2 regions of the Streptomyces sp. MCA2 genome follow, and region 1 is predicted to be linked to the other one. Evidence: riboswitches for the same ligand, from Rfam matches in the RefSeq annotation. Region 1 holds a riboswitch; the other holds the start of a gene.

What was found. A riboswitch is a leader RNA that binds a small molecule or an ion and turns the genes downstream of it on or off. The one in region 1 is predicted to bind glycine.
Region 2: another riboswitch for glycine. It lies ahead of gcvT (glycine cleavage system aminomethyltransferase GcvT); the one in region 1 lies ahead of gcvP (aminomethyl-transferring glycine dehydrogenase).

The regions. Positions count from the first base shown of each region.
Region 1 covers NZ_JAMJFM010000031.1:9,123-12,522, reverse strand. The annotation lists gene gcvP (aminomethyl-transferring glycine dehydrogenase) at 1-1,401, opposite strand, end outside; glycine riboswitch at 1,590-1,687, opposite strand; gene M8I34_RS24360 (PRC-barrel domain-containing protein) at 1,802-2,191, shown strand; gene M8I34_RS24355 (DNA polymerase IV) at 2,095-3,400, opposite strand, start outside.
Region 2 covers NZ_JAMJFM010000005.1:58,709-62,108, reverse strand. The annotation lists gene M8I34_RS05710 (enhanced serine sensitivity protein SseB) at 1-494, opposite strand, end outside; gene M8I34_RS05705 (AAA family ATPase) at 587-1,309, opposite strand; glycine riboswitch at 1,531-1,626, shown strand; gene gcvT (glycine cleavage system aminomethyltransferase GcvT) at 1,778-2,905, shown strand; gene gcvH (glycine cleavage system protein GcvH) at 3,031-3,400, shown strand, end outside.

The sequences.
Region 1 (3,400 bases):
GGCCTGCGGCAGCGTCTCCGCGGCGGCCGCGTCCAGCTGCTCGACGTCGCCGTGCACACCGAAGGCACCCCAGACTCCGGCCAGCTGCGCGCGCCCGGTGGTCTCGTCGCAGGCGATGCCGACCAGGTCGGCGTCGACCTGCCGGAGGTTGACACCGGCCTCGCGGGCGGCCGCGACGACCTCGGCGGCCCGGCCGGGCACCCGCGCGGTCAGCGTGTCGAAGTACGCGCCGTGGACGATCTCCACCCCGCCGGCCCGCAGGCCCTCGGCGAGGACCGCGGCGTAGCGGTGGGTGCGCCGGGCGATCGTCCGCAGGCCCTCGGGCCCGTGGTAGACCGCGTACATGCCGGCCATGACGGCGAGCAGCACCTGCGCCGTGCAGATGTTGCTGGTGGCCTTCTCCCGGCGGATGTGCTGCTCACGGGTCTGGAGCGCGAGGCGGTAGGCCTTGCTGCCGTCGGCGTCGACGGAGACGCCCACCAGACGTCCGGGCAGGCTGCGGGCGAACTGGTCGCGTACGGCCATGAAGCCGGCGTGCGGTCCGCCGAAGCCCATCGGGACGCCGAAGCGCTGGGTGGTGCCGACGGCGATGTCCGCGCCGAGCTCACCGGGCGAGGTCAGCAGCGTCAGGGCCAGCAGATCGGCGGCGACGGTGACGATCGCGCCCAGCTCGTGGGCCTGCTCGATGACGGCGCGGGGGTCGCTCACCGCACCGGAGGCGCCCGGGTACTGGAGCAGCACGCCGAACACCCCGCGCTCGGCGATCTCGGCCGGAATGCCGTCGGACAGGTCCGCGACCACGACCTCGACGCCGGTGGGCTCCGCGCGGGTCTGGATCACGGCGGTGGTCTGCGGCAGGCAGTCGGCGTCGATCAGGAAGACGCCCTGCTTGACCTTGCCGACCCGGCGGGAGAGGGCCATCGCCTCGGCGGCCGCGGTGCCCTCGTCCAGCAGGGAGGCGCCGGAGGTGGGCAGTCCGGTCAGCTCGGCGACCATCGTCTGGAAGTTCAGCAGCGCCTCGAGGCGGCCCTGCGAGATCTCCGGCTGGTAGGGGGTGTACGCCGTGTACCAGGCCGGGTTCTCCATGACGTTGCGCAGGATCACGGGCGGCGTGAACGTGCCGTAGTAGCCGAGTCCGATCATGGACGCCAGCACCTGGTTACGGTCCGCGAGGCCGTGCAGCTCCTGGAGCACCTCGGCCTCGGTACGGGCCTGCGGCAGGCCGAGCGCCTCCGCGCTCTTGATCACATCGGGGACGGCGGTGGCGGTGAGCTCGTCCAGCGAACCGAACCCGACGTGCGCGAGCATCTTCGCCTGCGCCTCGTGGTCGGGACCGATGTGACGGCGCTCGAACGGGGTGCCCCGTTCCAGCTCGGTCAAGGAGATGCGATTGGTGGTCATCTGCGGGGGCCTCCTGGTCGGTACGACCTGCGAGGGGCACCGCGACGCGGGTGCCCGGACGGCCTCCCCCTCTGTCATCTCAACCTGAGAGTTTCACCGGCCCGCACGAGGCGGCCCGGCTTTCACCGTCGGTGAGGAGGGGCCCCGGCACTGTGCCTTCCGTCGCCCGCCCTGCTTTCCAGAGTGACCTCACCCATGCGGTACATGTGCCTGAGAGATTCCGGGGAGGATTTGCTCCTTCGGCGCCCAGGTCGCGAACGACACAGGACTCTCCCGCACGGGGTCTGCGGCCATTGGCCAGCCTACCAGCGCCGCTCTCGAAGGCTCCTTCGAGTGGCCAGGGCATGAAATGTGCCGTTTGGTAGTTGTCAGAGGGCAGTTGCGACCAATTGGAGGGGCCGTGCAAACCGATATCGATCCCCGGAGCCTGATCGGCCGCAAAGCGTTCGACCGTAACGGCACCAAAATAGGCACGATCGACGAGGTATATCTCGACGACGCGACGGGGGAACCGGAGTGGGCGGCCGTGCGTACCGGACTCTTCAGCCGGGACGCGTTCGTCCCCCTCGAACCCAGCAAGATGGTCGGCGAGGGCCTGCACATTCCTTACGACCGCAAGTTGATCAAGGATGCGCCCGACTTCGGCGTCGGCCGTCACCTCTCCCCTGAGCAGGAACTTCAGCTCTATCACCACTACCGACTGGATATCTCCTCCCCGACCTCCGACCCGGTGTCCTCCCCCGGCTCCGGTGACAAGAACTTCGGCAAGATCGCCGGCTCGGACGACTGACCGTCCGCCGGCCCCCCGCGCACCAGCGGCAAGGGCTCCCCCGGCCGCAGCGCCGGATCCTCGACAGCAAAGGTCCGCACCCTTCCCGGTGCGGACCACGGCGTTTCGAAGCGTACGGTCACCCTCCCCACCCCACTGCCCTGCACCCAGCCGGCGCCGAATTCCTCGTGCACCACGTCCAGCCCCGGATGCCAGCGCCGCGGCCGCTCCTCCTCGGCCTCGTGCGGCTCCGCCCCGCCGGCCGGCTCCGCCGCCGCGGCCGCCGCGGCCTTCGCGGTCTCCTCCGCCTCCCGCTCCGTAGCCACCTGGGCGAACAGATCCTCCTGTGTGAAGTCGGCCAGTCCGCTGACCCCCACACCCAGCAGCCGCACCCCGCCGGTGGTGTCCACCATCTCCAGCAGCCGCGCCGCGGCCTCCCGTATCACCGCCGGGTCGTCGGTGGGCCCCCGGAGCGTCTCGGAGCGGGTCAGCGTCGAGAAGTCGTAGTTGCGCACCTTGATGACCACCGTCCGTCCCGACCGCCCGGCCGCCCGCAGCCGCTGGACGCAGCGGTCGGCCAGCCGCAGCACCTCGCTGCGCACCCGGGTCCGGTCGGTCAGATCGACCTCGAAGGTGTCCTCGACCGAGATGGACTTCGCGTCCCGCTCGGCCACCACCGGCCGGTCGTCCCGGCCCAGCGCCATCGCATACAGCCCCGCGCCGTGCGCCTTGCCCAGCAGCCGCACCAGCTCGGCCTCACCGGCCTCCGCGGTCTCCGCGACGGTGTGGATCCCGGCCCGGCGCAGCGTCTCGGCCGTCGCGGGCCCCACCCCGGGCAGCGTCCGCACCGTCATCGGCCCCAGCAGCTCCCGTTCGGTACCGGGCTCGATCACCACCAGGCCGTCCGGCTTGGCCGCCTCGGACGCGATCTTCGCCAGCAACTTCGCGCCCGCCAGGCCAACCGAGCCGGTCAGGCCCGTGGCGGAGCGGATGTCGCGGCGCAGCTGCTCCCCCACGCCCCGCACGGCGGCCGTCTCGGGCGGCACCCCGCCCGCTTCCAGATCGACGAACGCCTCGTCCAGGCTCAGCGGCTCCACGAGCGGCGACAGCGCGTGCAGCAGCTCCATCACCGCCTCACTCACCTGGCGGTAAAGCGTGAAGCGAGGGGTGAGATAGGCGGCGTTGGGGCACAGCCGGCGCGCCTGCGCCGTGGGCATCGCGGAGCGGATA
Region 2 (3,400 bases), on a different contig from region 1:
AAGTCCACCGGTTCGTCCTGCCAGTCCGGCTCGAAGAGCCGCACCCGGCCGCCGCTCGGCAGACCGGACGGCTCATGGCGCCCCTCCCGGCACAGTTCGGCCACCGCGGGCGGCGGCAGCGGGACGCCTATCGTGCCGTCGGGGTTGACCACGATGCCGATCTGCGGCGGCAGCCCGCGGGCGAACTCCCGGGCCGGGGCGACGGTGAAGGACAGGTGCGAGCCGACCACCCGCAGGAACTCCTGCTCGGAGCTGTAGACCGGGACATAGGCCGCACCGCCGAGCTCGACCGTGGGCAGATCGAGGCCGCGGGTGCCGGGGCCCGCGCTCTCCGGGCCGCCGCCGTTGGGCAGCGGTACCCACACCCGGCTGCGGCCCAGTACCTCGACGATCCGGCCACCGGCGCCCGGGTGCCCGACCGACGCGGCCAGCACCTCTTCGAGCTCGTTCGCCGGCCATGCCAGCTGCGGTATCCCCTGCTCCGGAAATGTCATGTGTATCCACCCGTTCCCAACCACGCCATCTGGCCAAAGACCCTAGACGAGAAGGCGGGAGGCGGAACCCGGGGGGCGGGATGCCGGTCCGTTCAGTCGAAGCTGACCGTCTCCAGGGCGCTCGCCGCCCGCCGGTCGAGAAGTACCGCCGAGCCGAACCCCTTCGGCAGCCGGGCCGACTCCGCCGCGCCGACCAGCCGGCCCACCGCCCCGCGGTGCCGCGCGAAGGCGTACCCCGACACCCCGCGGCCCCGGGACTCCTGGCCGGACAGCGCCACCTCGGGCGCCACGTCGAGCAGCACCAGATGCAGCCCGCGGCCGCCGCGCGCCGCGGACCGCGCGATCCAGCGGCGCACCCACGCCAGGGTGCCGCAGTCGTGCACCACCACGCTGTCGCCGGAGCGCAGCGCACGGTGCAGCGTCAGATAGTGGGCGGCCCGGACCAGCGGGCGGTAGAGGGCGTACGGCAGCCGGCGCAGCCTGCCCCGTGCCCAGCGCTCGCGGACGTCCTGCGAATCGATGCGGTGCACCGCGGCGCCGTGCGCGTCCAGCGGCGGCACGACACGGTGCATGAGGGTGCTCTTGCCGCTGCCCGGCAGGCCGGAGACCACCACCAGGTCACCGGCCGGAAACCGCAGCTCGGCGGCGCCCCGCGCCCGTCCCCCGCCCCGGAGGTCCACGGCCTCGGCGGCGCGCCCCGGCCGGACCACGGGCCGCGGCGGCCGCCCGGTCCTGGCCATGACCGGCGGCGCCGCCGGCCCGACGTCCGGGGGCGCGACCCCGGAAGTGGCCCCCCATGCCGCTTCGCTGTGCACCGTGATCGTCCTCCCCGTCCGGTTCTGCTCCGGTTCGAGTCCGTCCCCTACCCGCAGAGTGTCAAGAAAAGGTAATGCCCATCAAGGAGATTGTCCGATCTGCCCATGTCACGGGCGGGGCGGCGGCCGGGACTCCTGTATCCGGCGATCCCGTGCAATGATGTGGCCGCCACGTGCACCAGCGCAGCTACTCGTGCACGGCCAACTCCATACCGGCCGCTTGAACCCGCGCGGGAGAGTCCCCGGCCGCCATGGCGGGGCGCCGAAGGAGCAAGTCCTCCCTTGAATCTCTCAGGCCCCTATACCGCGCGGGCGAGGCAGATCTGAAAAGCGAGCCACTGCCCGGCCTACGGGGCGGCTCCACCCAAGGTGCAAACCGGGTCCGTTCGCGCGATCCCGGTGAACCTCTCAGGTTCCGATGACAGATGGGGAGAACGTCTTGTCACCCATGCCTGGGAGCCCAGAACCATGACAGATGCCCCCCGCCGTACCGCGCTGGACGCCACCCATCGCGCGCTCGGTGCCACCATGACCGACTTCGCCGGCTGGGACATGCCGCTCCGCTACAGCAGCGAGCGTGACGAACATGTCGCCGTCCGCACCCGCGCCGGCCTCTTCGACCTCTCCCACATGGGCGAGATCACCGTCACCGGCCCGCAGGCCGCCGACCTCCTCGACTACGCGCTGGTCGGCAACATCGGCGGCGTCAAGACCGGCCGCGCCCGCTACACCATGATCTGCGAGGCCGAGGGCGGCATCCTCGACGACCTGATCGTCTACCGCCTGGCCGACCAGGAGTACATGGTCGTCGCCAACGCCTCCAACGCCCAGGTGGTGCTGGACGCGCTCACCGCGCGCGCGGGCGGCTTCGACGCCGCGATCCGCGACGACCGGGACGCCTACGCACTGCTCGCGGTGCAGGGCCCGGAGTCCCCCGGCATCCTCAAGGCGCTCACCGACGCCGATCTGGACGGTCTCAAGTACTACGCGGGACTGCCCGGCACGGTCGCCGGTGTGGAGGCACTGATCGCCCGTACCGGATACACCGGTGAGGACGGCTTCGAGCTGTTCGTCCGGCCGGCCGACGCGGTCGCCCTCTGGGAGGCGCTGACCGAGGCCGGCAAGGACGCCGGTCTGGTGCCCTGCGGTCTGTCCTGCCGCGACACGCTGCGTCTGGAGGCCGGCATGCCGCTGTACGGGCATGAGCTGACCACCGCGACGACGCCGTTCGACGCGGGCCTGGGCCGGGTCGTGAAGTTCGAGAAGACCTCCAACGGCGGTGACTTCGTGGGCCGCGAGGCGCTGGCGGCGGCCGCCGAGCGCGCCGAGACCCAGCCGCCGCGCAAGCTGGTCGGGCTGGTCGCCGGGGGCCGCCGGGTCCCGCGCGCCGGGTACCCGGTCGTCACGGCCGACGGCACGGTCATCGGTGAGGTCACGTCCGGGGCGCCGTCCCCGACGCTCGGCAAGCCGGTCGCCATCGCCTATGTCGACGCCGCCTACGCCACACCGGGTACCGAGGGTGTCTGTGTGGACATCCGTGGAAGCCATGAGCCGTACGAGGTCACCGCTCTGCCGTTCTACAAGCGGCAGAAGTAACGGTTCGTCCGCGGCGGACCCGGGCAGCGCGCCCGCGCGTCTCACGGTGCAAGACCCTCCCCCTGGCCGTGCCCAGGGGGCGACCCCCTTCACGATCACACCCTCGCGTACAGGAGAATCGAGCCATGAGCAACCCCCAGCAGCTGCGCTACAGCAAGGAGCACGAGTGGCTGTCGGGCGCCGAGGAAGGCGTCTCGACGGTCGGCATCACCGAGCACGCGGCCAACGCGCTCGGCGACGTCGTCTACGTGCAGCTCCCCGAGGTCGGTGCCACGGTCGCGGCGGGCGAGACCTGCGGCGAGCTGGAGTCGACCAAGTCGGTCAGCGACCTCTACTCGCCCGTCGACGGTGAGATCACCGAGATCAACGAGGACGTCGTCAACGACCCCTCGCTGGTGAACTCCGCCCCGTTCGAGGGCGGTTGGCTGTTCAAGGTGAAGATCAGCGGTGAGCCGGGCGACCTGCTCTCGGCCGACGAGTACGCCGCCTTCATCA